Regions from separate parts of the Sporomusa sphaeroides DSM 2875 genome, predicted to be linked through region 2. Evidence: riboswitches for the same ligand, from Rfam matches in the RefSeq annotation. Region 2 holds a riboswitch; the other holds the start of a gene.
The links. A riboswitch is a leader RNA that binds a small molecule or an ion and turns the genes downstream of it on or off. The one in region 2 is predicted to bind lysine.
Positions count from the first base shown of each region.

Region 1: it holds a riboswitch for lysine, as region 2 does, so the genes downstream of both, dapB (4-hydroxy-tetrahydrodipicolinate reductase) here and lysA (diaminopimelate decarboxylase) in region 2, are expected to answer to the same signal.

Region 1 covers NZ_CP146991.1:1,940,288-1,968,525, forward strand. Annotated here, with positions in the region: gene SPSPH_RS08810 (bifunctional riboflavin kinase/FAD synthetase) at 1-832, shown strand, start outside; gene rpsO (30S ribosomal protein S15) at 979-1,245, shown strand; gene SPSPH_RS08820 (polyribonucleotide nucleotidyltransferase) at 1,380-3,491, shown strand; gene SPSPH_RS08825 (polysaccharide deacetylase family protein) at 3,661-4,386, shown strand; gene SPSPH_RS08830 (glycosyl hydrolase family 18 protein) at 4,552-5,781, shown strand; gene SPSPH_RS08835 (N-acetylmuramoyl-L-alanine amidase family protein) at 5,812-6,702, shown strand; gene SPSPH_RS08840 (M16 family metallopeptidase) at 7,074-8,327, shown strand; gene SPSPH_RS08845 (deoxyuridine 5'-triphosphate nucleotidohydrolase) at 8,340-8,783, shown strand; gene SPSPH_RS08850 (hypothetical protein) at 8,860-9,177, shown strand; gene SPSPH_RS08855 (YlmC/YmxH family sporulation protein) at 9,190-9,462, shown strand; gene SPSPH_RS08860 (general stress protein) at 9,528-10,217, shown strand; lysine riboswitch at 10,455-10,627, shown strand; gene dapB (4-hydroxy-tetrahydrodipicolinate reductase) at 10,916-11,710, shown strand; gene SPSPH_RS08870 (aspartate-semialdehyde dehydrogenase) at 11,763-12,794, shown strand; gene dapG (aspartate kinase) at 12,805-14,025, shown strand; gene dapA (4-hydroxy-tetrahydrodipicolinate synthase) at 14,041-14,925, shown strand; gene SPSPH_RS08885 (ribonuclease J) at 15,194-16,813, shown strand; gene SPSPH_RS08890 (ClpP family protease) at 16,964-17,755, shown strand; gene SPSPH_RS08895 (YlzJ-like family protein) at 17,755-17,988, shown strand; gene SPSPH_RS08900 (FtsK/SpoIIIE family DNA translocase) at 18,080-20,245, shown strand; gene mnmH (tRNA 2-selenouridine(34) synthase MnmH) at 20,302-21,351, shown strand; gene SPSPH_RS08910 (helix-turn-helix domain-containing protein) at 21,357-22,130, shown strand; gene SPSPH_RS08915 (YgiQ family radical SAM protein) at 22,152-24,053, shown strand; gene SPSPH_RS08920 (hypothetical protein) at 24,050-24,442, opposite strand; gene SPSPH_RS08925 (ABC transporter substrate-binding protein) at 24,767-25,801, shown strand; gene rimO (30S ribosomal protein S12 methylthiotransferase RimO) at 25,817-27,151, shown strand; gene SPSPH_RS08935 (competence/damage-inducible protein A) at 27,680-28,238, shown strand, end outside.
Region 2 covers NZ_CP146991.1:2,994,778-2,999,856, reverse strand. Annotated here, with positions in the region: gene SPSPH_RS14080 (YbjN domain-containing protein) at 1-121, shown strand, start outside; gene SPSPH_RS14075 (hypothetical protein) at 300-506, shown strand; gene SPSPH_RS14070 (acyltransferase family protein) at 587-1,741, shown strand; lysine riboswitch at 1,786-1,960, shown strand; gene lysA (diaminopimelate decarboxylase) at 2,144-3,403, shown strand; gene SPSPH_RS14060 (hypothetical protein) at 3,505-4,836, shown strand; tRNA gene SPSPH_RS14055 (tRNA-Arg) at 4,924-5,000, shown strand.

The DNA.
Region 1 (28,238 bases), 1.0 Mb from region 2:
TCAGGCAATCATTTCACGTACTGTCGAGCTGGCGAAAAACGAAAACTGCTTGAGCTCTGTGTTTACTTTTAGCAATCATCCTCTAAATGTTATTAATCCAGAACATTGTCCACCGCTCATTATAACCAACCCGGAAAAGGTTAATTTAATTGCAGCCCTGGGAGTTGATATTTTATTTAATATCCCCTTTACAAGTCAGCTTTTACAACTGACGCCTGAGAGTTTCGTTGCAATGCTGGTCAACAACCTTAAGCTGAAACATGTGATAGTCGGAGAAAACTTTACCTATGGGTATCGGGGGGCAGGGACGTCGGACATGTTGAAAAAGGCTGGCGTTCTTCACGGGTTCAGCGTCGATGTGGTACATATGGTTGATATCGAAGGTACTGTTGTGAGCAGTACTGTTATCCGGCAATTAATTAAAGAGGGTGAAGTCAAACAGGCGGCTGTTTTGCTTGGCCGCTTCGTAACCATCACCGGGGAAGTTATCAAAGGCGACCAGCGGGGTAATAAATTAGGCTTTCCTACCGCTAATTTGGCTATTCCCCAAGGCTTGCTGGTTCCCGCTGACGGAGTTTATGCCGTGTATGCCATAGATAAGTCCGGCCAAAAATTTAATGCAGTAGCCAATATTGGCAATAATCCTACCTTCACGCGGCAATCCCGCCGGATTGAAATCCATATTTTGGATTTTGACCGTTTGATTTATGGAGAACATCTTCAGGTACAATTTCTTGACCGAATTCGCGGTGAGATTGCTTTTAATTCCATCGAGCAACTAAAACAGCAAATGGCTAATGATATCAATTTTGCGCGAAAAAATTACTTTTAAAGCGCTATAAAGGTTTACATGTGTTAATCTTTATGTTAGTATATATTTTAGTGATTAAATCACATATAACCATAGCGAGGATAGTCGAGTCTCCGGCGATGTCTTGGCTAATGGGGGTAAAGCTACGTAAAAGGAGGTGAACCATCGTGTTGACACCTGAAAACAAACAGAAACTTATTGAAAAATATCGTGTACACTTGAATGATACCGGATCACCGGAAGTTCAGATTGCGATTCTTACCGAGCGCATTAATTATTTGACAGAACATTTAAGAGAACACAAAAAAGACCACCATTCCCGTCGCGGTCTATTAAAAATGGTTGGTCAGCGCAGAGGTCTCTTAAACTATCTGCGTGAAAATGATATTGAACGCTACCGTTCAATCTTGGAAAAACTCAACTTGCGGAAATAGAAAAAGCGGATTTTCCGCTTTTTTTTATTTATTTTCCAGGTTAAAGAAAAATAAAAAAGGGAATAATAAGAAAAATGTCGAACAGTTAATCTTTGCTAAAAGAAAAGGGGTTTAACAGAGGAGGAAAACAAAATATGGAGAAATTCCAGATGGAATTAGGTGGCCGTACCCTGGTCATTGAATCAGGTAAAATGGCTAAACAAGCCAGCGGTGCCGTTTTGGTACGTTACGGTGACACGGCTGTGCTTGTGGCTGCGACTCAGTCGGCCGAGCCGCGGCCGGGCATTGATTTTTTCCCATTGACTGTTGATTATGAAGAACGCTTATATTCGGTTGGCAAAATTCCCGGTGGCTTTATCAAACGGGAAGGGCGTCCAAGCGAAGCCGCCATTTTAGCCGGACGCTTAATCGACCGGCCGCTTCGACCGTTATTTGCCGATGGGCTGAGAAACGATGTTCACGTTGTGGCTACTGTCATGTCGGTAGATCAGAACAACCCGCCGGATATCCCGGCAATGATTGGTGCATCCTGCGCTTTAGGCGTATCTGATATTGGTTTTAACGGGCCAATTGGCGGTGTGCGTGTAGGGCTGCTTGACGGCAAGCTTATTTTGAATCCCACGGTGGAAGAGCAGGAAAAAAGTGAGCTTAATTTAGTCGTAGCAGGTACCAAAGATGCCATTTTAATGGTTGAGGCAGGGGCCAATGAACTGCTGGAAGAAACCATGCTTGAAGCAATTTTATTTGGTCACGAAGCCATCAAAGAAATAGTTGCTTTCCAGGAAGATATTATTGCGAAAATCGGTAAACCGAAAAAGGAAAAACCGTTATATGAAGTCCCTGCCGATATTGATGCAGCTATGCGGCAGTTTGCAACAGAACAGTTAAAGGTAGCTGTAGTTAATTCGGATAAGCATACGCGTGAGGAAAATATCAAACAGATTAAAAATGAAGTTGTGGCACATTTCCTTTCGCTATATCCTGATAATGAAAAAGACATTAATTACATGTTCCAAAAAATTCTCAAAGAAATTGTACGGAAAATGATTACCGTTGATAAAATCCGTCCAGATGGCCGCCAGATTGAAGAAGTACGGCCTATTACTTGTGAAGTAGGCCTTTTGGCACGTACTCATGGGTCAGGCTTGTTTACTCGCGGACAGACGCAAGTCTTCACGATAACCACCCTGGGAGCCATCGGGGATGAACAGATTCTTGACGGGCTTGGTGTCGAGGAATCCAAACGCTATATGCATCATTATAATTTCCCTTCCTTCAGCGTAGGTGAGACTCGTCCTTCACGCGGTCCGGGCCGTCGCGAGATTGGTCATGGCGCACTGGCTGAGAGAGCCTTGCTGCCTGTAATTCCCTCAGAAACTGATTTTCCTTATACCATCCGGTTAGTGTCAGAAGTGCTGGAATCCAATGGCTCAAGCTCTATGGGCAGCGTATGCGGCAGTACATTATCATTAATGGATGCCGGTGTGCCGATTAAAGCTCCCGTATCCGGTGTAGCCATGGGTCTGGTTAAAGAAGGGGATCATTATACGATCCTGACAGATATTCAAGGCATGGAAGATGCACTGGGTGATATGGACTTTAAAGTAGCCGGTACGGCAAAAGGTGTAACAGCTATGCAGATGGATATGAAAATATCCGGCATTACGAAGGAAATTTTTGAAGATGCGCTGGCTCAGGCCAGGCGGGGACGCATGCATATAATGGGCAGAATGCTTGAAGCTATTGCTGAACCGAGAAAAGAACTTTCGCCGTTTGCACCGCGCATTATTACGATGGAAATTGATCCTGACAAAATTCGCGATGTCATTGGACCAGGCGGTAAGATTATTAAAAAGATTATTGAGGAAACAGGCGTGACCATCGACATTGAGGATGATGGCAAAGTATTTATTGCCGCCGTTGATGTTGAGGCCGGTCAAAAAGCAGTGAGTATAATTGAAAGCCTGGTACGCAGCGTGGAAGTTGGTACCACCTATACGGGTAAAGTCACCCGCATCATGAACTTTGGTGCATTTGTCGAGATTCTGCCTGGGAAAGAAGGCCTTGTCCATATTTCACAGCTTGCGCGCGAACGGGTAGCCAAAGTAGAAGATGTTGTTAAGATTGGCGATGAAATTATGGTTAAAGTTACAGAAATTGACCGCCAAGGCCGTATTAATCTGTCGCGTAAAGAGTTGTTAAAAGCAGAACCGCCAAAGGAAAACCGCCCTGAAGTCGGCGAATAATACCATATCGGTCAAACAATTTAGGGACTTGGCAGCAGCCAAGTCTTTTAATTTTGCTCATAAATGACTGGCACCATTAATACACTGTACTATATGTGAGCGAGTAGATAGTACCTTGCGTCACCTCACTATTTAAGTGATGCGGGGTATTAGGCAGGAGTTGATTGTTATGCAGTGTAAAATGATAATGGTAGGAAAAATTCGCCAGTGGTATGTGTATTTTTCTATTGGTGTCTTTTTGACAATAGCTATGTTATCAGGCCTGCTCCAGCCGCTGCTGGCTACTACCCAACTGACGACTGTACCGCCGCCCATTTTTCAGGGAAATCAGTCGCGGCCGCAAGTGGCATTTGCTTGCAATGTATTCTGGGGCGAAGAATACCTCCCCGATATGCTTAAGACATTGGATAAAAATAATATTCACATCACTTTTTTTATTGGCGGCAGCTGGGCTAATAAATATCCTGAAATACTGAAGGATTTAGCCAATAGAGGACATGAACTGGGTAACCATACCTATAGCCACCCGCACCCTAACAACCTAAGCAAAGAGAAAAACAAAGAGCAAATCATAAAAACAGAAGAATTAGTGAACAATCTTACCGGCATAAAAACAAACCTGTACGCGCCACCTTATGGTGAGTATAACAATACAGTATTGCTGGCTGCGCAGGAATTACAGTACACTACGATCATGTGGAGCATTGATACGGTCGATTGGAAGCGGCCGCCGCCGGAAATACTTAAGGAGCGGGTATTGAAAAAGCTTCATAACGGCGCCATTATTTTGATGCATCCAACCGCGCCTACCGCCCAGGCTCTTCCCAGTCTTATTGAGGAAATACAAAAACGCGGATATACAATAACTACGGTATCTGATATACTAAAACCGTAAAAACAGGCAGGCGAAAGCCTGCTTTTTTATTGACCAAATGCAATAAATGTGATACTATGTGTTTACATAAAAAAGTAACATGTAGTTATTATGCTTGCTTTAACAGAAAGCATGGCTTTCTAAAAGCAGGATAAGACAACTTATCTGCTGGGATGGAGGTAGCTGATGAAAAAGTATAAGCAGGCAACGGCTTGGTTAGTCATGATGACTGTTATGGCGACTTTTATGCTGCCGGTTATGCCGGCACATGCTTTTTCCGTATCTGATATATTAGGACAGGCTGCCGGGACTGCTGAGTCCGGCGGGACGAGTGGCGTGAGTGCAGGCAAGGGGGTAGTTGATATTATCCTTGGTCTGTTCCTGGGTAAAGTCCTGGGAAATGCTGCCAGCCCAGATGCAGCTGTTCAAGACAATAGTTCCGATAATGGCTTAAAGACCAACTTAGCGAAAGAGTTTGTCGGGTTTTATGCTGAATGGTGGGGGGAAGATACTTCCTCGTATAACTCTATGGTTCAAAATGCTGATGTAATTAAGACCATTGCGCCTTTTTGGGCTACCATGCAGGCCGATGGCACACTAACCGACCGGGGTGGCAATGACCATATAGCTGTGGTTAACACTGCTCATCAGAAAGATGTGGCAGTATTGCTGTTGGTGAATAACGCTAAACAGGATAACGCGCCACCGGTGCATACTGTTCTGGCAAACCCTGCTCTTAGAACCAAAGCGATTGATAATTTTGAAGCCTATATTAAAAAGTACAATCTGGATGGTATCAATGTTGATTTTGAAATGGTGCCGGCAAAAGACCGTGATCTTTTAACGGCCTTTATGCGTGAGCTTTATGGCCGCCTCAAACCGCAGGGATATATTGTTTCCATTGATGTTTTTCCTAAACAGGATGAGAACAATGATGTGGCGGCTGCCTATGACTACGCCGAGTTAGCCAAATATGCTGATAAAATTATGATCATGACTTACGATAATCACGGTGCCTGGAGTGGCCCGGGGCCGATTGCTGATATCCGCTGGGTGGAAAACAACTTAAAATATGCGTTGAAATCTATTCCTAAAGATAAACTCTATCTTGGCATTGCTGCTTATGGTTATGACTGGTCGGCACAAGGAGTCCAGTCATTAGAGTTTGACGCTATTATGGATTTAGCTCAGCGTTATGGTAAAACCGTGCAGTGGGATGACACAGCTAAATCTCCTCATTTTAGCTATACCGCAACAGACGGTACAGCGCATACGGTTTGGTTTGAAAATAGCGAAAGCTTGAAACACAAGCTGGCACTTATTACCAAGTATGATATTGCCGGTGCCGCCATGTGGAAACTTGGCGAAGAAGACCCGGCAGTGTGGCCGGTATTGAGGGACAAGTTCCGCAAATAACCAACTAATAAACGACACAGGAGGTTTGTTGTGTATAAAGAAAAAATAATGATTATAGCTATGCTTCTCGTTTTAGTATTTAATGTCGTGGCACCTGTACAAGTTAGCCATGCGGCATCTTTAAATAGTGTTGTCAGCACTCTGGGGGCTTCGACTGTTCCCGGAACAGATGGCGGCGGCAGCTCTGGCGGATCTAATATCTTTGAAAAGCTTTTTAGTTTTTTATTTGATAAAATTCTTGGCCCAATACTGAATATTTTTGATGGCGGCAAGGCGGCAACAACTTCGCCGGATAGTCCGGTAAAAGTGACACCGCTTCCGTCCGGAGACGGCAGTTCTGTTACCGGCAGCAGCGGTGTATTGCGTGGCAAAGTCATTGTTGTCGACCCAGGCCATGGCGGCAGCAACCCTGGGGCGGTAGCCAACAATACCCGGGAATCGGATAATAACTTAGCTGTCAGCAAAAAATTGCGGGACAAGCTGACAAGCGCCGGCGCCAAAGTAGTTATGACCAGAGAAACTGACCGCACCGTAGCTGCCGAGGGCAGCTCGCTTGGACAGGAATTAGCCGCAAGGGTAAATATTGCCGAAGCTAACAAGGCTGATATATTTGTTAGTGTCCATTCCAATTCTAATCCCAATCCTGCCATTTACGGAGCAATGACCTTTTATCCCAGCGGCAAGTCTTCCCAGCTTGCACTTAAAGTGCAAAACGGTATTGTCAAAGCGACAGGTGCTGTAGATAAAGGTACATCGCCGGCAACCTTCCACGTTCTCCGCAACACCAGCATGCCTAGTATTTTAGTTGAGATGGGATTTGTGACAAACGCCGGCGAAGCGCGTAAACTGCAGGAAGACAGTTACCGCAATAAAATGGCTCAGGGTATTTTCGATGGGATAGTAAGCTACTTTGCTAACTAATTCTATAAATGGAGACTTGATTCAAATGGGGTTTTAACCCCATTTGAATCTTAGTCGGAATTATCCAGGGACTTAGCCGCTCGCCTGTGCCCATAGGGGTCTCCCGCTTGTGAAGCGGAGTCTTAGAGCGGGTTAGTCATCGGATAAATTAGTTTCTGTAAACAGAGATAAAGCAGGCTAAACTTCAATTGATTTTGGTCAATCTGAAGTTTAGCCGGTTATCTCTGTTTTTTTCTTTATTGAATTTAGGTATAATAAGGAATATGCTTATTTTGATAAATTGCATTATAATAGGTATGTGAAATGATAAAGATTTTCTCCCAGGCATACTGGTGGAAGCTTTAACTTTGGCTTGAGGAAAAGGAGACTGTATGTACCGAAAATCAGTGTTACCTAATGGGGTTCGTGTTGTTTCGGAGACTATTCCGTATGTTAAATCAGTCACCATGGGAGTATGGATGGCTACCGGATCACGGTTTGAAAACGAAGAAAATCATGGTGTTTCTCACTTTATTGAACATTTGATGTTTAAAGGTACCGCCCGGCGGTCGGCCAAGGATATTGCTGAGACGGTGGATGCTGTAGGTGGTCAGCTTAATGCATTTACCGCCAAAGAGTGCACTTGTTATTATCTAAAAGTGTTAGACTCGCATGCCGAGCTGGCGATGGATATTTTAAGCGATATGCTGCTACGGTCCAAATTTGCCGAAGATGACATTGAGCGGGAACGTCAGGTAGTACTTGAAGAAGTACATATGTATGAGGATACACCTGATGAATTGGTTCATGATATTCATTTAGATACTATCTGGCCGGCTCATCCGCTTGGCCGGAATATTTTAGGCACACTTGCTTCGATAGAATGCTTTGACCAGGCGTTAGTGAAAAAATATTATCAGGATTTCTATACACCGGATAATTTGGTTATTGCTGCAGCTGGCAATATAAGCCATGATGCTTTGGTACAGTTGGCAGCAAATTATTTTGGTCAAATGCAAGGCCAAAGCCGAAATCTGGCAATCACTGCTCCGGCGTTTGCTCCGGCGAAAACCATTGTCAGCAAAGACATAGAGCAGGTACATGTGTGTTTAGGTACAGCAAGTGTGCCACAAGACAGCCCGGAAATATATCCTGTTCATATTCTGAATAATATTTTAGGCGGCGGGATAAGCTCCAGGCTGTTTCAATCTATCCGGGAAGAGCGGGGACTGGCCTATTCCATTTATTCCTATCAAACTAATTACCGGGATGCCGGCTTATTCACTATCTATGCCGGAACCCGGCCAGGCAATGTAAATCAGGTTTTAGATCTGATTCTGGAAAACCTAAGAGAATTCAAAGAAAAAGGAATCAGTGAACAAGAGTTAACTAAGTCCAAAGAGCAAATAAAGGGAAATTTGCTGCTGGGACTGGAAAGTTCAAGCAGCAGGATGTCCCGTATTGGCAAACTGGAAATTACTTTAGGCAAATTTGTGTCCTTAGACGAAGTTGTCGGTAAAATTGACAGGGTAACGTTAACCGATGTCAATCAGATGATTGAGCAGATGCTTACTGCCAAGCAATTGTGCTTTACTGCCCTGGGGCCTGTTGATTCTGCAAAAATTAATACGAACTTTAGGATTTAAAAGGGGAATAGTATGACAAGAGGGTTTGAGGTAATTACCCAATATAAGGACTGTAATGTAATTTTGCCTGTACGCAAGACCGGATTAAGTGCCGGCTATGATATTGCCGCCGCTCAAGAAACTACTTTATATCCCGGAAAGGTGGCCTTGATTCCGACAGGCCTCAAAGCTTATATGCAGGAGGATGAATATTTAGGTATTCACATCCGTTCCGGTTTATCCATTAAACATAGTTTGAGCTTAATCAATGGGCAAGGAATTATTGATGCCGATTATTATAATAATCCGGACAATGAGGGACATATTCTGGTTGGCATATTTAATCATGGTACCGAGCCTTTGACAATCAGAGCAGGGACTAGAATAGCTCAGGGAATTTTTTATAAGTATTTAAAGACAGATAATGATTGTGCTGCCGCTGTCCGGTCAGGTGGCTTAGGCAGTACCGGCGAGTGAAGCCGGGCTGATTTTTCGTTCATATTTTAGTCTAAAGCGCCATATACATTGGTAGAAGCCGGTTAGGGGGGATACGATGTATACATGGGCGGCGTTGGTACTCATTATTCTTCTCCTTATGGGATCGGTTTGGCTGCGTGTCTGTCGCTCTCGTACCTTATTGGACAGCGCACCTTTGCTGGAACCCAAGCCATCACCTTTTTCCACCGCTGTACAGGATTTAGTAGCTACTGCCGGCGGGGTATATCTTTCGATGGTAATGGTGGTTTCCTTCCTGAAACTTGAGTTGCCTGAGAAAATAACGGTCGGGATACTTTCGTTTGATCCGTTGGCTATGACGTCGATTGCTATGGCGGTTATCCAGCCGCTTTTTAGTAGACTATTTGGTAATTAAGTGGGTGAGGATATGCGGATAAGTGAAATGGCCGGAAAAGAAGTTATTAATTTGGGTGATGGAGCCCGGTTGGGCATAATCGGTGAATGTGAAATTACTTTTGACAGTCGGACAGGGGTTATTGGCGGCTTGGTATTACCCAAACGAAGATCCCTCTTTAACTTTTTAGGGGATGGTCAGATAACCACAATACCCTGGCAGGCCATCAAACGGATTGGTGACGAGGTTGTTATTGTTGATTTGAATAATGCTTATGAACGAATGTATTCTACGTTTAGGGAATAAAAAACTTATACATGGTCAACCTAACATTAGATTGTATATCACACTAATGTTAGGAGGCTTTATTGATGGAGACAACAAACAGTAACAATGGTGGCAATCAAATAGCAGGTAATGTTAATAATCAGGCGATGAACCAAACTACAGGACAGGCAGGCAATGCCATGTTCAATGCCAATACAGGTGCCCAGCCGGCGGCCACTTCCAATCAAATGACGGCAGGCACCATGCAGGGAAATCAGGTAACTCAGTCAGCTCAGGGAAATACTCAGGGGGTTAAAAGTGTAATCGGCGTGTTTGATGGCCGGAATAATGCGGAGCAAGCGGTTAATTCCCTCAGGGCGCAAGGCTTTACAACAGAAGAAATCAACATTGTTTCTAAGAACAAAAACACAAAAAACACCCAAGGTGATGGATCTTTTGAAGATGACATTACCGATGGTACTCTTACAGGTGGCACCTTAGGCGGAATTGGCGGTTTGCTGCTGGGAGCGGGTGCTTTAGCCATTCCCGGAGTAGGGCCAATTGTTGCTGCCGGTCCGATTGCAGCTGCTTTAAGCGGGGTTGTGGCCGGTGGTATTGCCGGTGGTTTGATTGACTGGGGCATTCCCGCTGAGGTGGGAAAACGCTATGAGCAGCATGTAGTGCAAGGGGGAATTTTGACTATTATCCGCGCCGATGCAGCTAAGGCTAACCAAGCGGCTCAGATCCTTCGCCAAAATGGTGCCAAGGATGTCGAAACTCACGCATTAAGCTAAAAAAAACCGGGGGAATCCCCCGGTTTTTACTCAGTTTATACAACACAGCGCCGCCGGCGTTTAACTCCGCTTATATATAACGGCCGCCCGCGCCTCAGTAATATGATGGTTATAAGAAACTTGTCGGTGGTTTTTCCTGCTTAGACCGTAAAATACACTATTTTATAATATTTATTTGACAACGTTGGAACCTTTGGTATAGAATGTGTATAAAATGAATAAGCAACATCCTATACAGGATGAAGTAGAGGTGCGGGAGTTAACAGTACTTTCAGGGAGAGCGGCGTCGATGAGCTGGAAGGAAAGGGACAACCGCCGAAGTAAAAGCAGGACTGCCAGTCTCTTTTACTGGTCTTATATCAAACAGGTTTAAGACTGTCACCATTACTTGGTGGAGTGCTATCTCATCTGATCAGAGGAATATACGTTTGTATTTTCCTAAGGTTAGACCAATGCTGTCTTTAGGGCAGCCGGCGAGAAATGCACTCACCGGCTGCTTTATGTTTATGCCTTTGACTTTTCTAAGGATTTGGCAAAAGCGAAGGTTTTTCCCTGAGATTAACCCGCTCTAGGACTCCCTTTTTCAAAAGGGAGTTAAGAGCAGCTAAATCCCAGGATAAGGGCGACTAACCTTCAGATGGGGTTAAAACCCCACCTGAAGCTAAGTCTGCTTTATCTTAATAGGAGGTGGACAGCGTTTGATAAGAGTAATGGTATGTGGAGCTTATGGCAAAATGGGGCGGGAAGTACTGCGCGCAGTTCATGAGGACCAGCAGTTAAGTATAGTTGGTGCGATGGATATTAACTCAGATTTTGCCGATGTAGGGGATATTATCGGTGCAGGCAAAACAGGAGTAACTGTAGGCAATGATCTGGTTACGGTTATCAATGAGACAAAACCACAAGTTATGGTTGATTTCACTAATCCTGAAGCAGTTATGAATAATACTCAACTGGCAATTAAAAACGGTGTGTGCCCGGTAGTTGGAACTACCGGCTTAGCGGAAGCCGATATTAATGAGCTCCGTAAATTATGTACAGCTTCTAAAGTTAATGCAATTATTTCTCCTAATTTTTCCATAGGTGCAATTCTCATGATGAAACTGGCGCAAGAAGCTGCTAAGTATTTACCGCATGTCGAAATTATCGAAATGCATCATGATCAAAAACTTGACGCACCTTCCGGCACCGGCCTGAGGACGGCGGAGATGATTGCCAGTGTGCGAGGTGAAATGCGTCAGGGTCATCCCCGGGAGACTGAGAAACTGCCTGGTGCGCGTGGGGGCGAATTAGCGGGAATTAGGCTGCATAGTGTTCGCTTGCCAGGCTATGTTGCCCATCAGGAAGTAATTTTTGGTGGTTTAGGACAAACGCTTAGCATTCGCCATGATTCAATATCCCGCGAATCCTTTATGCCGGGAGTTGTACTGGCTTGTAAAAAGGTACTGACTGTGGATGGGCTAATAGTTGGCCTTGAACATATAATGGACTAAAGTCTTGTATAGTAGTACAAAATAATGTGAAAAGCTTGGGGGAGTGGCTTACATGAAAAAGTATAATGTAGCAATTGTAGGTGCAACTGGAGCAGTTGGGCAGGAATTTTTAAGACTTATTGAAGAACGCAAATTTCCGTTTAATGAATTAAAATTGTTGGCATCTGAACGATCAGCCGGAAAATCCATAGAATTTATGGGAAAAAGTTACATAGTTGAAGAAGCAACACCAGAGGCTTTTAACAACGTGCAGTTTGCTTTGTTTGCCGGCGGTTCGATCAGTAAAACACTGGCACCTGAAGCTGCTAAACGGGGAGCTGTTGTTATTGATAACTCCAGTGCCTTTCGCATGGACCCGGAAGTGCCTTTGGTAGTGCCGGAAGTTAATCCTGAGGCCATAAAAAAGCACAAAGGAATTATTGCCAACCCTAACTGTTCAACTATTATTATGGTTATGGCTTTGAAGCCTATTTATGACGCTGCCAAAATAAAGCGGATTGTTGTATCAACCTATCAGGCAGTCTCTGGCGCCGGCAAGGAGGCTATTGACGAACTGACAGATCAGGTTAAGGCCATTATGGAAAACCGTCCGGTAGAAGCTAATATATTGCCAAGTGCCAGTCTGCCCAAACATTATCAGATAGCCTTTAATCTGTTGCCACATATTGATGTCTTTGTTGAGGACGATTACACTAAAGAAGAAATGAAAATGGTACATGAAACTCATAAGATATTGAATGATTATTCTATCGGAATCACTGCGACCACCGTAAGAGTACCGGTATATCGCAGTCACTCTGAATCAATAAACATAGAAATGGACGGTCCGCTGTCCCCGCAAGAGGCAAAACAGCTATTGGCTGAATTCCCAGGCATTATTGTACAAGACGATCCGGCAGAAATGCTGTATCCTATGCCTTTATATACTTCTGACCGCAATGAGGTATTCGTTGGTCGTATCCGCCCGGATAAAACGGTTCCTTATGGGCTGAATATGTGGGTAGTAGGCGATCAGATTCGAAAAGGTGCAGCTCTTAATGCCGTGCAAATTGCCGAGTATATGATTGAGCATAACTTAATTTGAGGTGTACAAAATGCGAATACTTGTCCAGAAGTTCGGGGGCACATCTGTAGCGTCACCCGAAGTGAGGGAACTGGTTCTGCGTAAAATTGAGAAGGCGCGGGAACAGGGCTTCAATCCGGTAATTGTGGTATCGGCAATGGGGCGCCAGGGAGCTCCTTATGCCACCGATACGCTGCTTAGCGTCGCACGTTCGGTGTATAAAGGGATTGCGGCCCGGGAACTGGATCAGATTATGTACTGCGGTGAAATGATTTCAGCTGTAGTTATGGCCGGTACTTTGCAGGCTGCCGGTATGGCTTCTGTTATGTTAACAGGCGGGCAGGCAGGCATTACCACAGATGATAACTTTACTGACGCCCGTATCTTAAAATGTGATCCAACACGGATACTTAGCCTGTTAAAACAAGGAAAAGTCCCTGTTGTCTGTGGTTTCCAAGGTATGACTGATGAAGGTGAGTTTACTACCTTGGGACGTGGCGGCAGTGATACAACTGCCTCGGCGTTAGGTGCAGCGCTCAATGCGGAAATGATAGAAATCTATACCGATGTTGACGGCATCATGACCGCTGATCCAAGAATTGTAGAGAATGCTAAAATCCTTGATTGCATAAGCTATGGTGAAGTGTGTCAACTGGCGCATCAAGGGGCTAAGGTTATTCATCCCCGGGCAGTGGAAATTGCCATGCAAAAAAATATTCCACTGGTAGTAAAATCCACCTTTAGTGATGCTCCCGGCACACTTATCACCAATATTGCCCAAGAGGATACCAGTGAAGCTGCGGTAGTTGACAGAGTGGCTACAGGGGTAACTTACCTGACCAATATTGCCCAGTTTAAAGTTCATCTTGACGATACCATGGGAAGTGACAGCAGCTTTAACGTGTTTAGAACTATGGCTGAAAGTGATATTAGTGTTGATTTAATTAATGTCCATCCGGGACAAATTATGTTCACCATTACTGCTGAGCACGTAGAGCAGGCTTCAACCAAACTCAAGCAGCAAGGCTATCATATCGAAATCTTGGAAAACTGTGCGAAAGTGTCGGTAGTTGGTGGCGGAATGCGTGAAGTTCCCGGAGTTATGGCAAACTTTATCGAAGCTCTATCACGTAATAAGATTGCTATTTTGCAAACCGTAGACTCGCATACCTCCATTTCAGCGCTTGTACCCCAAAGTGACGTTGGAGCCGCTGTTAAGTCGCTTCATGAAAAATTTGGTTTATCAAATTAATAAGGGGAGAGTATCATGAGGAATTTCGGACGAGTCTTAACCGCGATGGTAACCCCGTTTAATGTTGACTACAGCGTAAATTACAATGAAGCAGCGAAACTGGCGAAATACCTTGTAGCTAATGGTTCTGACGGCATTGTTGTGGCCGGCAGTACCGGGGAAGCGGCTACTCTTTCAAAGGATGAGAAGCTGGAATTATTCAGGACGGTATTGGATGCAGTGGGGGACAGTGCTACCGTCATTGCGGGAACCGGTTCAAATGATACCAGAGCATCGATTGATATGACGCAGGCAGCCGAAAAAATTGGTGTACATGGAGCTATGCTTGTAGGTCCTTATTATAATAAACCGCCGCAAGAAGGATTTTATCAGCATTTTAAAGCTATTGCCGACTCAACGGGGTTGCCGCTTATTGTATATAACGTTCCCGGTCGTACTGCTTCTAATATTTTACCGGCAACGATTGCCCGGCTGGCGGAAATTAACAATATTGTAGCAGTCAAGGAAGCCAGTGGCAGCTTAGATCAAATTTCTGAAATTATCCGGATAACGCCGAACGACTTTTTAGTGTATAGTGGTGATGATGGATTGACACTACCGCTTTTAGGCGTAGGCGGCAATGGGGTAATTAGTGTTGCTGCACATATTGTCGGCAAGCGTATGCAAGAGATGATAACCGCTTTTTTTGCCGGAGATATAGCCAAAGCACAAGCAATACATCTTGAACTTATGCCTTTCTTCAAAGCCATTTTTATTACAACTAATCCGATACCGATTAAAGAATGTGTAAATATTATCGGCATTAACGCAGGTCCCCTGCGGCTGCCGTTAATATCACCCACTGCGGGTGAGACGCAGCAGCTTAAGCAGGTAATGCAATCAATCGGTGTTTTACAGTAAATTTGGACCGGCAGCGAATGCTGCCGGTTTTTGCATGTGTCGCCAGAATTTGCATATAATATTCTGAGCGAGCAGTACCACTTGTTGTCATAGGCAGGTAAATCGGTTATAATTATTCACAAGTGGGCAGGACGGCCGGTTTTTTAGTTTATGGTTAATGAACGGGCGCTTACAACTTAATGATTCGTATGGTTACTTTATTTATTTGGAGGTGTATGTTTTTTTGTCACGACAACCAAACAAAGTACAGATAATTCCCTTGGGCGGTATGGGGGAGATCGGTAAAAACATGACGGTCATACGCTATGGTGACGAAATCATAGTAATTGACTCAGGTTTAATGTTCCCTGAAGACGACATGCTGGGGATTGATTTGGTTATTCCTGATATTACCTATCTGTTGGACAACCGCGATTTAGTGAAGGCGGTTGTTTTAACGCATGGGCATGAGGACCATATCGGTGCCCTGCCTTATGTATTAAAACAGCTGAATGTCCCTGTATATGGCACTCGTTTGACTCTTGGCATTCTGGAAGGCCGTTTGAAAGAAAACAACGTTCCTGCGACTAATCTGAATGCCGTTAAACCAGGCGACCGAATTCAGATTGGCAATTTTAAAATCGGTTTTATCCGGGTAAGTCACAGTATCGCCGACTCAGTAGCTTTATCCATAAAAACACCGGTTGGTGTGATTGTCCATACCGGCGACTTTAAACTTGATCAGACTCCGGTTGACGGTAAAGTTACTGATTTTCACCGCTTTGCCGAGTTAGGTGATCAAGGGGTTCTGGTACTTTTGGCTGATAGTACCAATGCGGAACGACCTGGTTACACGCAAAGTGAAAAGTCGGTGGGAGTCACCTTTGACGAGACTTTTCGTAGCGCGCGGGAGCGTATTATTATTGCTTCCTTTTCTTCTAATATTCACCGGATTCAGCAAGCCATTGATACTGCTTGCAAATACCGGCGCAAGGTAGCTATTCTTGGACGCAGCATGGTTAATGTTGCCAATATCGCTCTGGAGCTAGGCTATTTAAATGTGCCTGAAGGGATACTTATTGATATTGATGAAATTAATAATTATCCGTCTTCAGCAGTTGTTATTCTGACAACAGGCAGTCAGGGGGAACCGATGTCGGCTTTAACGAGAATGGCGATGTCGGAACACAAAAAGGTTGAAATTGTTCCGGGAGATACGGTAATCATTTCAGCCACACCAATCCCCGGCAACGAGAAACTGGTTTCACGCACAATTGACTATCTTTTTCGGCAAGGTGCCGAAGTGGTATATGAAGCGGCCTCCGGCATTCATGTTTCCGGCCATGCAAGCCAGGAGGAGCTCAAATTAATCCAAAACCTGATCCGGCCGAAATTCTTTATCCCGGTTCACGGAGAATACCGTCACCTGGTAAAGCATGCTCAACTGGCGCAATCCATGGGGCTGCCTAAGGAGAACGTTTTTGTTGCAGAAAATGGCCAGGTATTGGAGTTTACCGCCGACAAGGGGCTGGTAGCCGGCAAGGTAACTTCCGGCAATGTCTTAGTAGATGGCCTTGGGGTTGGTGATGTGGGCAATATTGTACTTCGCGACCGCCGGCAGCTTTCACAGGACGGAATATTAATCATTGTGGTCACGATGGACAAACAAGGCGGGCAAGTGGCCGCAGGCCCGGATATTGTATCCCGTGGTTTTGTCTATGTACGCGAGTCTGAACAGCTTATGGAAGATGCCAAAGAGCGTGTCAGGCAGGCGTTGGAAAAGTGTGAAAATAACGGTATTACGGAATGGGCCGCCATTAAATCCAATGTTCGTGATACGCTGGGCAAATATTTATATGAACGTACCCGCCGCCGTCCTATGATTTTACCGATAATCATGGAAGTATAATAATGAAGCCTTGAGTGTTCCTGCTGAAAAACCAGGCACCTCAAGGCTTATTTATTTGTTTTGCCGGCAAGGCCTGTATGAAATCTCAATCAGCGCCAATACTATATATGGATAAAAAATAACTAGCTTATTGGCTGGAGGGATATGTAAATGATAGTTAATGATAATCCGGTAGTTGCTCCTCCGGGTACTAATCCTGAAGCACCTCAAATAAATCCGTCGCCGGCAGAAAGTCCGAAAAAAAGCAGACAAGCCAGGAAAACAGCAGCAGCCGAAAATATCCAGGAGTTAGGGACACCCGAAGTACCAATAGCGAAGACCAATATTCATGTAATGACTATAATTGGGCAAATTGAAGGCCATATGGTTTTACCGCCTCAGAACAAAACTACCAAATATGAGCATGTAATGCCACAGATTGTCGCGATTGAACAGTCAAATGAAATCGACGGTTTGCTGCTGGTACTCAATACTGTAGGCGGCGATGTTGAAGCAGGGCTGGCCATCGCTGAAATGGTTGCCAGTATGTCAAAACCCACTGTTTCCATAGTATTGGGGGGCGGGCATAGTATTGGCGTACCGATTGCCGTTTCGGCGACATATTCGTTTATTGTGGAGAGCGCTACCATGACAATTCACCCTATCAGGCTTACCGGTTTGGTCATAGGCGCGCCAAGCTCCTTTGATTATCTCGAAAAGATGCAAGAGCGTGTTAATAAATTTGTGGTAAGCCATTCCAATGTAACTGAAAAGAAATGGAGAGAATTTCTCTTCAAAACAGGTGAATTGTCCCGGGACATCGGAACTTCGGTAGCTGGCAAAGATGCTGTTAAATATGGTTTAATTAATGAAATAGGCGGCGTATCGCAAGCCTTGAAAAAACTAGAGGAACTCATTGAACTGCAAAAAGACCATAAAGAAGGTAAGGGGCTGAAACAGTAATGATTCTTTGGACAATTGTTCCGGAAGAAGTAGTGTACGGCGACCAAAATCAGCCGCAGCCAGCTTATGAAGAAATTGAATATGCAGGACAAAAGGTAATGGCGCAAAAAATATCGCATAATGAATTTCGTGTTGTTCGCTTATTGACCACCGATCCTCTCGACTACCTTCGCAATGAATTGCAGCCGGGAACAATTATCACTTATAAACCGGTTATTCAGGCGCTCTCATAAAAGAGGGCGTTTTTCTTTTGCCTTAAAAATACTAAAAATAAAGGAATTTTTCTCATAATGTAGAACCCTGTACTAGTAGAGGTGGTATGTTTTGCCTAAATGGTTAGACCATTTGACTCCGGAATTGCGACATGAATTATTGGGTATAACAATGTTTACCGGCGGACTGCTGGCGTTAATTAGCCTGCTGGGTTTGAATGTTGGTCCGTTAGGGGTATTTATTGCTAAAATACTTACATATACTTTTGGAATTGGCGCGGCAGTTGTACCTTTAGTGTTGTTAATCGTTGGACTAAAGTACATTGTAGCGAAAAGCCCAATTATTTATTCAGTCAAGTTTTGGGGCTTATTGCTTTTTTATCTTATGGTTTTAGCAATTTATCATCATGTTAAGATTCCGGTTGGTCAGGAAATAATGCCTGATAGCTTGGTGACAGGCGGCGGCTTTACCGGCGGTGTGCTGCTTTTTTCTTTGCGTAAATTGTTAGGAGTGCATGGTTCCATCATCGTACTTTCCGCCATGTTGCTTTGTTCAATACTAATGATTACGACCTGGTCACTGGCGGCAGCATTGCTGACAGCTAAAGTCAAGGCGGTAGACAGCCTGACTTCAGCCAAGGAAGCTATCGCCGCGTCTGCAGAAAATATTTTCTCAGAACAAGAGGAGCCACCAAGCCGGCCTGCTTTTTATGACCAGCAGTGTGATGACAAGCCGGAATTTATTGTCAAGACGCCCAAAAAAGAAAATAGTATGCCTAAAGAGGGGATCGCCACAGCAGAACACTCTGAACCGGAGTCTTTCGTGCCAGTCAGGCCTGAAGCGGCTGAGGCGACTGCAACATATGGGTTGCCGCCGGTATCTATCTTAAAAAAACCAAACCGTCCACGCTTAACCAAGCTGCCGAAAGAAGTTACCGACAACGCCCGTATACTGGAACAGACGTTAGACAGTTTCGGCGTCAGTGCCAGAGTGATAAATACTTGTCAGGGACCGACAGTTACGCGGTACGAACTTGAACCCGCTCCTGGTGTAAAAGTAAGCAAAATAGTGAATTTATCAGATGACCTGGCGCTGAAACTTGCATCGTCAGGGGTTCGTATTGAAGCTCCTATTCCCGGTAAAGCAGCTATTGGCATTGAAGTGCCCAATAAGGAATTATCCGGTGTTGCTTTAAGAGAGGTTTTGGAAACTGACGAATTTGTACGTTCTTCCTCCGGTTTGACAGTAGCGTTAGGCAAAGACATTGCAGGACAGCCAATTATTGCAGACCTGGCTAAGATGCCGCATTTGCTGGTTGCGGGGGCTACCGGTTCAGGCAAAAGCGTTTGCATTAATACGTTGATAACCAGCGTGCTCTTTAAAGCGCGTCCTGATGAAGTAAAATTAGTATTAATTGACCCTAAAATGGTGGAACTATCCAACTATAATGGTATACCGCATTTGCTGACACCTGTAGTGACAGACGCCAAGAAAGCGGCATCGGCCTTAAACTGGGCTGTACAGGAGATGGAGCGCCGTTATGAAGTTTTTGCTACCGCGGGAGTCCGTGATATTGCACGGTATAATGAGCTTCATGCCGATAACCACCTGCCCTTAGTGCTGATTATCATCGACGAGCTGGCTGATTTGATGATGGTAGCCCCTGTCGATGTTGAGGATGCCATTTGCCGCCTGGCACAAAAAGCCCGGGCTGCCGGTTTGCACCTGGTACTGGCCACACAGCGTCCTTCGGTTGACGTTATTACCGGTACAATTAAGGCCAATGTACCTTCCCGCATTTCTTTTGCTGTCTCGTCACAAGTCGACTCACGGACAATTTTAGACAGTGCCGGGGCCGAAAAACTGTTAGGCAAAGGGGATATGTTATTTTACCCGGTCGGGGCTTCAAAACCGCTCAGGGTGCAGGGAGCCTTCATTGCCGATAGCGAAGTGGAAGCCCTGGTAAACTATATTAAGGAACAGGCTGAGCCGGAATATAATGATGGTATAACGACTGTGGAGAGTGGGAATGCCGGTAAAGATGAGCAAACTCATTTTGAAGATGAACTTTTGGAAGATGCCGTGAATATGGTGCTGGAAACCGGACAAGCTTCTGTATCCATGCTGCAACGCAAATTTCGTATTGGCTATACGCGCGCGGCCAGGTTAATTGATACTATGGAAGAGATGAAAATTGTCGGACCCAATATAGGTAGTAAAGCACGGGATATTATTATGACTTCTGAACAAGTTAACGTAAGATATTTCAAGAAATAACTCTCTTTTATGCTTAGCGCATTTATGACAGGGTAGAATAATAGTGGTGATTTATATTGCATAGTATTATTAGTGTAGAAGAAGCTGTCGCTATAGACAGTCCGGTTTTTATTGATGTGCGTTCACCGGCAGAATATGAAACCGGGCATATCCCTGGAGCCGTAAACATTCCCTTATTCAGTGATGATGAACGTGTTCAGGTGGGAACGACCTACAGACAGGTAGGTGTCGAAGAAGCCAAGCTGCAGGGACTGGTTTTGGCCTCAGCCAAGCTGCCGGATATCGTCGGACGGGTTCAACAACTTCGTGAATCAGGACGAAAAGTGGTAGTATACTGTTGGCGGGGGGGCATGCGCTCCAAAGCGGTAGTAACTGTGCTGGAATTAATGGGAATCTTGTCTTCTCAGCTTTCCGGGGGCTACAAAGCCTATCGTCAATTTGTCTTGAACAGGTTGAGAACTTTCGAGGTTAAACCCATAATCATTGTGCTCTGCGGCTCAACCGGCACAGGGAAAACTTTAATTCTAAACCAACTGGCTAATGCAAACATTCCGGTAATCAATTTGGAACAATTAGCAAATCACCGGGGGTCGGTTTTTGGACAAATTGGTTTAGGCAGACCGGCAACAGCTCAAATTTTTGATACGAATTTACTGCTGGCGCTTGACCAATTAAATACACAGCCATATATAGTCGTTGAATGTGAAAGCAAGCGTATTGGCAATGTATACTTGCCCGACTGTCTGTTTGACGCTATGAGGCGGGGCAAAAAGATTTTGGTGTCAGCAGATATTGAGGTACGGGTAGACCGGTTAATCAAGGAGTACATACATTTATATAAAGATAAAGACAATGATGAAGCAATAGTTGCTGGCCTTGAATCATTGCGCAGACGTCTCGGCAACAAGAAAACAGAATACTTATTGGCTGATTTTAGAGCAGGTAAGGTTCGGGACGTCGTGAAGGTACTGCTTGTGGACTATTACGATCTTATGTATGGCTATGGGCAATCAGATACAGCTATATATGATGTAGAAGTAAATGCAGATGATATAGAGCAGGCAACGGAAGTAATAATCCAATACTTACAACAGTTTGGGAGGTAGTTGTTTTGCAAACAGTAGGGGAACTTTTACGCGCTGAACGTTTAAAGAAAGATCTGTCGATCAAAGATGTTGAAAGTGCTATCAGCATTAGGGCGCTGTATCTTAACGCTATTGAAGAAGGTAACTATGGTGTTATTCCCGGAGAGGTATATGTAAAAGGGTTTATCCGCAATTATGCAACTTTTTTGGGGCTTGATCCTCAGCAGGTTATGGAGATATATCGTCAAAATAAAGGGCAGGTTACCGAGAGTGTTCCGGAAAGCAGCCAGCAAGAGGAAGATCCTGTAAGCCGGCCGCCTCAAAGCGGTAATGCGTGGTTCAAATGGCTGGGGATAGCTGTTGTTGCAGCAGGGATTGTTGCCGGAGTGACCTGGTGGTCATCAGGCAGTCAAAAACCTGTTCCAACTCCGCCACCGCAATCCGCGGCCCCTAAACAGCCGGAACAGGCAATGCAGCAACCGGCAGCGCAGCAGCCGGCTTCAAATCCAACGCCGTCAACCCAGTCTGCTCTGCCGGTCCAGCCGGCTGCCAAAGTCATTGTAAATGTTAAATACAATTCCCAGTGTTGGACACAAGTCATGGCAGACGGCAAGGAAATCTACGAAGGTATTCCAAAGCGCGGTGAATCGTTGACCTGGGAAGCCGTCAATACTCTGACAGCCAAGTTTGGCAACGCCGGTGCCGTTGAGGTAGTATATAACGGGAATGCAGTGGGGAAAATTGGTGGGAATGGTGAAGTCATTGTTAAAACATTTACATTGACGGGAATTACACAATAGGAATGAGGTAAATTTACCGATATGACGAATTTCTTGCCCATGACCAGAGAAGATATGGCTGAAAGAGGCTGGGAACAACTGGATTTCCTGTTTATAAGCGGGGATGCGTATGTTGACCATCCCAGTTTTGGACCGGCCATTATCTCCAGACTTTTAGAAAAGTATGGTTACAAGGTGGGAATCATTGCTCAGCCTGACTGGCGTACCACGAATGACTTTAAACGTTTAGGCAAACCCCGGCTGGGTATATTGGTCAGCGCAGGCAATCTTGACTCTATGCTTAATAAATATACGGCAGCCAAGAAATATCGCAGTACTGATAACTATTCGCCCGGAGGCCAGGCTGGACTTAGGCCGGAACGGGCGACAATTGTTTATTGCAACCGGCTAAGAGAGATATGGAAAAAGACACCGTTGATTATTGGCGGGATCGAAGCCAGTTTGCGGCGGTTTGCCCATTATGATTATTGGTCAGATAGTATACGGCGGTCGGTTTTAATTGATAGTAGAGCCGATCTGCTGATCTATGGTATGGGTGAAAAGCAGATAAAAGACTTAGCCGCACAATTAGCTGCCGGTATTGGTATTGAAAATATCCGGGATATACCGGGAACCTGTTATCGCACCGAGACGCTAGAGCATCTCTGGGATTATGCTGAGATACCTGGTTATCAGGAGGTCGTCAATAGTAAGGCTGATTTTGCCCAAGCCTTCAAAATTCAGTATTTGGAGCAGGACCCGATCAGGGGAAAAAACATTGTTCAGGGATATGGTGAACAATATGTGGTGCAAAATCCACCGGCTATGCCGCTGTCGACGCAAGAGATGGACGAAATATATGATTTGCCATATCAGCGCACCTATCATCCTTCCTATACCGCAGCAGGCGGGATTCCGGCTATTCAGGAGGTAAAGTTCAGCATAGTCAGTCATCGCGGCTGTTATGGAAGCTGCTCGTTTTGTGCGTTATACGCGCATCAGGGCAGGATAATCCAAAGCCGCAGCAAGGAATCCATACTGCGGGAAGCCGGTGAAATTGTCAGAATGCCGGACTTTAAGGGGTATATCCATGATGTGGGCGGACCTACCGCGAATTTTCGCCAGCCTGCCTGTGAGCAGCAAGCAGACCGGGGGGCCTGTCGCGGTAAGCAATGCTTGTTTCCCAATGCTTGCAAAAGTTTGAACACCGATCATACCGAGTATTTAGAATTGCTTAGGGCAATCAGAAAAATTCCCGGCATAAAAAAAGTCTTTGTGCGCTCCGGGCTGCGGTATGATTATTTGCTGGCAGCCAATGATATGCAGTTTTTGCGGGAATTGTGCGAGCATCATGTCAGCGGTCAGTTAAAAGTAGCACCAGAGCATATTTCGGCCAAAGTAACACAACTAATGGGCAAAGCAGGTAAAGATACGTATTTAAAATTTAAAAAGGCATATGAAAAAGTCAATAAGGAATTAGGTAAGGAACAATACCTTGTACCTTATTTTATGTCCAGCCATCCGGGCGCCGGCCTTAAAGAAGCGGTTGAATTGGCCGAATTTCTGCGTGATACCGGTTATAATCCGGAGCAGGTGCAGGACTTCATTCCTACTCCGGGAAGCATATCAACCTGTATGTATTATACCGGGATCAATCCGCTGACAGGGGAAAAGGTCTATGTTGCCAAAAAGCCGGAGGATAAAAGGCTGCAGCGAGCGTTATTGCAGTACCGGAATCCGAAAAACTACGAGTTGGTGTATGAAGCACTCACTAAGGCCAATCGCCGGGACTTAATCGGCTATGAGCCAAAATGCCTGATACGGCCGCCGCGAAATAAACCGCAGGCTGCCGTCTCACAAGCCGGTAAATCTAACAAAACCCGTCGGGTTGCTCCTGCCAGGGACAAGCGGGGTAAAGAAAAGAGACTAGATAGAAAAATCTAGTCTCTTTTGGCTAGCAGGCCGAATGCACGGCGGCAGTCATCTGATAACAGGTACATGGCAATTAGTCCATGGGGGACAATAGTTATAATCCCCATCGTCATACTGTAACCGAACATGACGATAAATCCGATGATTACAAACACAATCGATAAGACTAATTCCACCATCCTGGCCCAGCGTTTGAGTTTTAACAAGCCAAAGGCGGGAATGGCGTATAAGAGTAGTGCGGCAAACGAATTCAGGGCAGCTGTCGTATCATTATGTACAAGCCCGTCGTAGATGCCAAATGCGTAACCCACTGCTATTAACAGTAAAAAAATTATGACAATAAGCAGACGTGCGGTCAAATCCGGATGAAGCATAGACCACAAGGAGGGTTTATCTATCATGGTAACAACTCCTTTCCGATAATTTACCTGATACCACACTAATACGCCCTGCTTTAATAACCGGGAGTTTAGCGGGTTTCCCCGGAAGCTTGGTCTCCTCTATTCTACCACAATATGTTATTTTTTAGAATAATGGAGTTAATTTGGTTACAATATAATGATTTATGTTTCAGGAAATTAAAGGAATTTAGACTTGCATAAAGAAGAAATAAAAGGTATAGTATATATGTTTGCCTTTCCTGTAATTCTAACTATAGCTAGTAGTCTGCGACAAGAACACTGCGGATTTGGGCTTAGCGGACTACAATAGAGCGGAGGTAGTTTATGCGACGTTATCTACCACTGTTATTAATATCTTTCTTTTTGCTTATTTTATTGGTTACAGGCACTACCTATCTTGCAGGCTATGCAGGCAGCAAGGGGAACAAAAGCGGTTTGGAGACTGTTACTGTTTATACAACATTACCGCTGGAACAGGTAGCCATAATAGCCCAGGAATACGAGAAAACCGCTAATGTTAGAGTGAATATTACTCCCCTTACCGACAGGGAACTGATTAACCGGTTAATAGCAGAGTCACTGCAGCCGCAGGCCGACCTCATCCTGACTCATCGCAAGACGCTGAAACAAGCCCGGAGCAGTGCGCTCCTGGTACCATACCAATCAGAATATACTGATATCATACCAAGCAAGTTTCAAGATACTGACGGTTATTGGGTAGGTCTATGGTATGACCCCATTGTTTTTGCGGTCAATCAGGATTACTATCAAGCCACAACGCAACAGACGGCCAATTGGTCAGACTTGCTGCTGGACGATAAAGTAAGAGTAGGCATGACGGATTTTCTTGCAGCCGATGCTGCTGCCAATCTTTTATACACCTTGGTTGCCGCCAATGGTGAGGAACAAACATTAAACCTGTTCAAAAAACTTCATCCGCATATTGTACAATATGCTAAATTTCTGGCCACACCGGCGCGAATGGCCAGCATGGGTGAGGTGGATATCGGTATTGCTGTGCATAGTGAGACTATGCGTTATGCCAAGGACGGCTTTCCTGTACAAATCGTTTACCCTGAAGGCGGTTCATCGTATTTGCTGACAGGCGCGGGCCTGGTCAGAGGAGCCAAGCAGGCCGAGCAGGCAAAACATTTTATTGACTGGCTTACTCAGGATGCACCGCAAATGGTTATGACACAACATAAATTTTATTTTCTCCCCACTAATCCGGAAACAAAACTGTACCGGGAATATGCGAAAAAACCCATGAAACTGCTTGACCATCATGATATGTACTCCCCTGAGCAGCAGCGGCGATTACTGGATAAATGGGTTCAAGCCCGCTTGGGAATAAAGTAGGAGGCCTACGCACCAATGCTTAAAGCAGGATTTGTTAGTTTAGGATGTGCCAAAAACCTGGTAGATACGGAAGTAATGCTGGGGATTTTGGCTGATAACAATATAACTATTACCGATGACCCACATGCCGCCGATATCCTGATAGTCAACACCTGTGGATTTATAGACTCTGCCAAAGAAGAGTCTATTTCCACCATTATTCAGATGGCTGATTTTAAACGGGAAGGTAAATGCCGGGGACTTATTGTTGCCGGCTGTCTGGGGCAGCGTTATCAGCAGGAATTATTAGATGAATTGCCGGAAGTATCGGCCATTGTCGGTACCGGCGCCTGGCACCGGATTATGGAGGCAGTACAGGCTGTTCTGGCCGGTGAGCGTCTTTTGCTTATTGGTGAGACAGATACCATTTATGATGAAAATATGAGACGTATTACCACTACCCCTTCTTATAGTGCTTATGTAAAAATTGCCGAAGGCTGTAGTAATTGCTGTTCCTATTGTGTGATTCCGCTGGTACGGGGAAAATATCGCAGCCGTACAGTAGAATCCATTGTCAGTGAGGTAAAAAATCTCACCGCGCAAGGTGTAAAAGAAATAAATTTGATTGCCCAGGACACTACCAGTTATGGGCGTGACCGTTATCATACGCCGCAGTTAACAGCCTTGCTTAAAGAATTGGTAAAAATCGACGGACTGCTTTGGATTCGGCTGCTTTATTGCTATCCCAAATATTTTAATGATGAACTTATTGAAACAATTGCCAACGAACCTAAGATTTGCAAATATATTGACATGCCGCTGCAACATGCTGACGATGAAATATTAGCGGCCATGAACCGCCGCGATACACGGGCGGATATTGAAACATTACTAACTAAAATTCGAACTTCCATCCCTGGCGTAGTTGTTCGTACTTCATTCATTGTCGGGTTCCCGGGTGAATCAGACGCGCACTTTGAAACCTTAAAGCAATTTATGCTGGCGCAAAAGTTTGAACGGGTAGGTGTTTTTTCCTACTCCCAGGAAGAAGGCACACCAGCCGGGGCTTTGGCGCAGCAGGTGCCTGACGCGGTTAAAGAAGAACGCTATCACGAACTGATGGCCTTGCAATGCCAGATTTCTGGAGAACTGAATCGCCAGATGGAAGGAAAAGAGCTTACGGTACTGATTGAAGGCCATAATAGCGAACAGCCTGATGTGGCTTTCGGCAGGTCATACCGGGAAGCGCCTGAGGTGGATGGACGGATTTTTGTGGAGAACGCTGGCGGGCTGGTCCCCGGGACGGTAGTACAGGCAGAGGTTGTACAAGGATTTACGTACGATCTGTTAGCTGAGAAAAAGCCGGACTAGTACCTTGTGTCACTTAAAATTTGCGATTAGATAGCAAGGATTTTTTCGTCCTGCTAGGCGGAGGAGCCGCGCATATCGGACATATGTAAGGCGACGACAACAACGCAGGACGGAAAAAGACTGCTATATAATCCAAATAATTAGGTGACACAAGGTACTGCATCTTAAACCTCATATCCGATTTCGCCAAGGCACCAGCCATAATACTATAATGCAAGCTCAAAATAGTAGAGGCGTCATGCTCTGCTATTTTTTATCCTGAAAGCTATATATTCCGTGTTCATGAAGTTTGCGGGCGCAGGCGGGCGGTGTATTGACAACGCTCCACCACTGGCGTTTGACTTCCGCTTATGCCAACACACCACCCGCCTGCAAAAGTTTTTAACACATTGTATATAGAGTAATCCGGTTATAAACAAGCCATAGCAATAATGCGGTTATTAACGATAATTTTTGCGGTAAAATATCAATTAAGTAAAGGATTTGCTAATTTATAACGCGAATGCATTAGAGTTAGGGGGGAAAGTAATGATTGTAGAGTTAGTCAGTACAGGAACTGAACTGCTTTTGGGACAGATAATAAATACCAATGCGCCATTTTTAGCTACCCGCTTAAACGAGCTGGGGTTTAGCGTGATATATCAAACAACAGTCGGTGATAACCGGGACAGAATGAAGCTGGTTTTAAAAACCGCATTAGAACGGGCCGACCTTGTTATAACAACCGGTGGACTGGGACCAACGCAAGGTGATATCACCAAAGAAGTAACCGCATCGCTGCTAGGTAAAACGCTGTATCTGGATGAGGCAAGTGCCAAGCAAATTGAGCAGTATTTTGCCACACGCCGTACCTGTATGCCAAGTAATAATTTGCGTCAGGCCATGATGCCCGAAGGAGCACGGATTGTTGAAAATACTTGCGGCACAGCGCCAGGTGTTATTATTGAAGACGAGGCGACAGGTAAAATTATTATCAATCTGCCGGGACCGCCGCATGAATGTTCAGCCATGTTTGAAACCTCGATTGTTTCGTATCTTAGCGAACGCTTTGGTTTTCAGGGGGCGATAGTATCAAGAGTCCTCCGTA
Region 2 (5,079 bases):
TTGTGTTTTGTGCGAGGCAGAACAGGCTAATGGATCGATGGTGTATACTATCATGAACGTAATCTTAACGCATTTGGCAGAAGAATATCCTGTCTTAATGCGCAAAGTATGGGCAGAATAAAATTTCAAGGCGGAAACCTATTGTCGAAGATAGGTTTCCGCCTTCTTGCTGGAATGATAGCAATTTGTTTCCCGGGATACTGTAAGTGTGATGTTAGTCACTGCATTTCTCCGCCGGTTATTTTATACTAATGCCAGAAGGTATGCGGCACATAGTATGGATACTGGGAGTTGATAGTATGTCGATTTGGCAATGGTTTTGCACATTAGGAAATAAGGCACCAAGGCAAGAAATATCTTTTTGGCGGGAAAGAAAAAAGGGTGGCAAAGCAGAGCCGGTGTCAGGCGTTGAGATTTGTACCCGCTTGTGTGGGCAAGCCGGCTGCCGCTGTGGTGCTACGATGCGCGGATTACATTGTGTCTGGTCTTATTACCGGGATAAATAAGGTTTGGAAATAGCAGGAAACTAGTATTACAAATGGAATATGTACCTTATGGCAAACAATGCTATAAGGAGGCGGAAGATATGCAAAGCGCAGGCAGTGAAAAGCGTGTTTACTTTCTTGATAATTTACGCTCATTTATAGTGCTGCTGGTGGTAGTATTCCATGCGGCTATGGCTTACATGCCTCATGCTCCGTGGTGGTGGTATGTTCTTGACTCGCAGCGGCATGCTCTCTTTGATTGGTTTGTGCTAGGGAATGATGTGTTTATAATGCCTGTTATGTTTTTTATTGCCGGGTATTTTGCCATTAAGTCGCTAGCTAAACGTAGTGTAGCTGAATTTGTCCGCGATAAAGTCACCCGGTTAATGATCCCCTGGGTCATCGGTGTTGTTTTTCTAGCTCCGGCGGTTACTTATTTTATTTTTGTTACCCGCTCTCAGACGCCGCCAGCATATTTATATTACTGGTTTAATTTGTTTTTTGGCAGTTCCTATCAGCAGGCGCATTACTGGTTTTTGGGAGTATTGACATTGTTTTGTCTGGTATTGGCCCTAGTTTACAGCCGTGGTTGGATAAAGGCCACACCGCTCAAAGCCACCAAGCCATCAGCCGCTTTTTTAGCATTATTTGTGCTTGGGGGGAGCGCCGGATTTTTTGCCGTGAATACGGTGGTCAATGATTACGACTGGGTAAACGTTAAATACATTTTGATGATTCAGCCTACGAGATTTGTTTTGTACGTCCTATATTTTATGCTGGGCATATATGCTTGTCGCCGTCAATGGTTTACTGCCGATGGCTATAGTCCCTGTCCGGTACGTTGGCCAGTGGCAGCAATAGTTGCCGGTGGGCTGTTTTTCGGCGGTAAAGTTGTGCTGGCAAACAATATGGCTTTACCAGGCTTGGCAGCAAATGCTTTTTTACACACCCTATTTTGTTTATGTGCTGTATTTGCGCTCCTAGCTGTCTTTCAACGCTGGGTAAATAGCGGGAACTACCTCTGGCGGCGTTTGGCCGTTAATTCATATGCCATCTATTTTATTCATCAATTTCCGGTTTTTTCTCTAAATTATGCTTTACTTAATTTACATACCGGTCCATTTGTAAAGTTTTTTCTGTCAGCCGGTCTGGCGGTAATCCTCAGCTATCTTATCTCCGAAGTATTGCTAAGGCGAATTCCCGCCTTTGGCGGCAATGTCAGGCAGGATAGTAAGATTTCGTCTCCGAGATATTGACATTGCCTGAGTGTACTGATATTATAGACATATTCGAATAATGTTTTTCCGATAGAGGTGCGGCAGACCAAGAGTAAGTATCGAGAGCTGGCAGCAATGATGATACTGAAAGGGGCTGACCGCCGAAGTGAAAGTTTTGGCCGGGAACTTTTGCTGGTCTTGCATTTAAGAAATGCCTGACTGTCACCTGAATGTTTCAGGTGGAGTGCTATCTTGCACAGCTGACAAGAACAATGTCGTCTCTTTAGGCAGTTTGCGGGATTTAGCGCAGGCTGCCTTTTATGTCTTAACAGAGATTCTTAAGAACAGGCTAAGAGCAATATCGGTTTTCACCGTTGCCAAAGGCTTGGCGCAAAACCGTGTTTTCTTTATACTTTATTTATTGAAGGGTAGGCGAAACAATTGGCTGAAAAAAAATTACCGTTTACAAAAGAACAATTATCGGGAGTGATTAAGCAATATCCCACACCGTTTCACATTTATGATGAGGAGGCCATCAGGCAGAATGTCCGCACGCTGATAAAGGCGTTTGCCTGGGCGCCTGATTTTAAGGAATATTTTGCTGTAAAAGCTACTCCTAATCCTTATATCTTAAAAGTGCTGCGGGAAGAGGGGCTGGGGGCTGACTGCAGCTCACTGCCTGAACTAATTTTAGCGGAAAAGGCCGGAATGAAGGGTGAGGAGATTATATTAACCTCCAACGATACGCCGGCGACTGAGTTTAAAAAAGCACGCGAACTTGGCGCAATCATTAACCTTGATGATATTAGTCACATCGACTATTTAGATAAACATGCCGGTATTCCGGAAATGATTTCTTTCCGTTATAATCCCGGCCCGTTGCGTGAGGGTGGCAACTCCATCATTGGTAATCCCGAAGAATCCAAATATGGTTTAACCCGCAAGCAGCTCATGGATGCTTATCGCGTTATGAAGGCTCGGGGGGTAAAACGTTTTGGTATTCACACCATGATTATTTCCAATGAGCTGGATCCGCAATTTTTTATTGAAACTGCCAATATGATGTTTGACCTTATTCTTGAAATTCACCGTACCTTGGATATTAAGATCGAATTTGTTAACTTCGGTGGCGGTATCGGTATTCCTTACAAGCCTGAGCAGGAGCCTGTTGATCTTTTTGCCGTCAGCCAAGGTATTAAAAAGGCATATGAAACAAAAATCGCCGCCAATGGTCTGGCGCCGCTTAAAATTGCTATGGAATGCGGCCGGATGATTACCGGTCCTTACGGCTATCTGGTATCAACTGTGCTTCATAAAAAAGAAATTTATAAAAACTATGTCGGCTTGGATGCTTGTATGGCTAACCTGATGCGTCCTGCTTTATACGGAGCCTATCATCATATTACTGTGATGGGTAAAGAAGATTGGCCGGCAGGTTATATTTATGATGTTACCGGCTCACTGTGCGAGAATAATGACAAGTTTGCCGTTAACCGCAAGCTGCCGATGATTGACATTGGTGATGTCGTGGTTATCCATGATGCCGGGGCGCATGGTCATGCTATGGGCTTTAATTATAATGGCAAGCTGCGTTCCGCAGAACTTATGCTGAAACAGGATGGCAGTGTAGAAATTATCCGCCGGGCTGAAACCATTGAGGATTATTTTGCTACCCTGGATTTTGCGGCATTGGAAAAATAGGAATTTATCTGACAAACTTCACTTGGCTATTGCCGGGTGAAGTTTTGTTTAAGCCTGTGTTGGCGGGGAGCATACTGTTACTATCCTTGGAGGTGACTAGTTTGGAACGTTTGTACACAGCAGTAGCTAGGCTTGAGAAGGAACTAGCTGTATCTGCCATTTTACTGCAGGACATAGCTTCACGGTTTCAAGAAGCTATGTCCGAGGGATTGGCTGGCAGGTCCAGTTCTCTCAAGATGCTGCCGTCCTTTATCGGCAGTCCTACGGGTCAGGAACAGGGGCAGGTTATTGCCGTTGATTTTGGCGGGACCAATGTGCGTGTGTTGCTGGTTGAACTGGCTGGAACAGGCCGGAGCCGTATTGCTGCGAGACGCACTTTTCCCCTCAAAGACAAGCTGGGCTATTATGACTATACGGCTGTGTCAGCGTCCGGGCCTGAGCTATTTGACTTTATCGCCGGCAAGATTAGTGAGATCGTATCAGACGGCGGTATATATCCGCTGGGATATACATTTTCTTTTCCCTGCCGTCAACAAGGGGTAGATAAAGCTGTATTGATCAATTGGACCAAAGAAATCAAGACAGTCGGAGTGGAAGGCCGGGATGTGGGCCAAATGCTGCAGGCTGCGTTAGAAAATAGGGGACTGGAGCGGGTTAGATTACAAGCTGTTATTAATGATACTACCGGTACGTTACTCACTGGGGCTTATAGTGATCCTGCCACTACGATTGGCGCTATTTGCGGTACCGGACACAATACTTGTTATTTGGAGTCTTGCCAGCCGGTGACCAAGCGTCCGATGATTGTTAATATGGAGTCAGGCAATTTTGACGGGGTGCAGCAGACAAAATATGATATTCTTTTGGACCAGGCCAGCGAAAAGCCGGGCGCCCAGCGATTGGAAAAAATGGTTTCAGGCCAGTACTTAGGGGAACTGGTGCGGCTTATTGTCGGTTCGCTCGCGGCAGATGGACATATTTCCAGCGGCTCTGAGAGATTGTCGGTTCCTTATTCACTGCCTACTGAGGATATTTCCGCAATACTTGGTGATACATCACCAGAGCTGGAGGTTGTAGCTGCTGTTGCAGCCGCCCGCTGGGGGATTACCGGGTTAAAGGTAAGTGAATACAAGGCAATTCAGACGATTGCCAGGTTGGTGGCGATGCGTTCCGCCCGTTTAGTGACAGCCACCTGGGCAGGAGTATTGAGTAAAATTGACCCCGGTTTCGTCCGCCAGCATACGATTGCCGTTGATGGGGCTTTGTATGAAAAAATGCCCGGATATGCCGAGCAATTGGCTAACACCATGGTGGAGATGTTTGGCGACAAAGCCAAGAAAATTACTATCAGGCTTAGTAAAGACGGTTCAGGTATCGGCGCCGCCATTGCGGCCGCAACTGTATATAAGGGAAAGTATTGCAATGAGAGATAGGGTGTTATTGAAACATAAAAAAGTTTACTTGCTGATGTTGACAATATTCGATTCGCGTAATATAATAGTCAAGTAGCAAGTTCACATGACTCCGTAGCTCAGCTGGATAGAGCGTTTGACTACGAATCAAAAGGTCGCAGGTTCGAATCCTGCCGGGGTCGCCATTGATATTTCAAGGGTTTTACGAGGTTTTCGTAAAGCTCTTTTTTTCGTTTTCATAGCAGTTTTACAACAACCGTACAA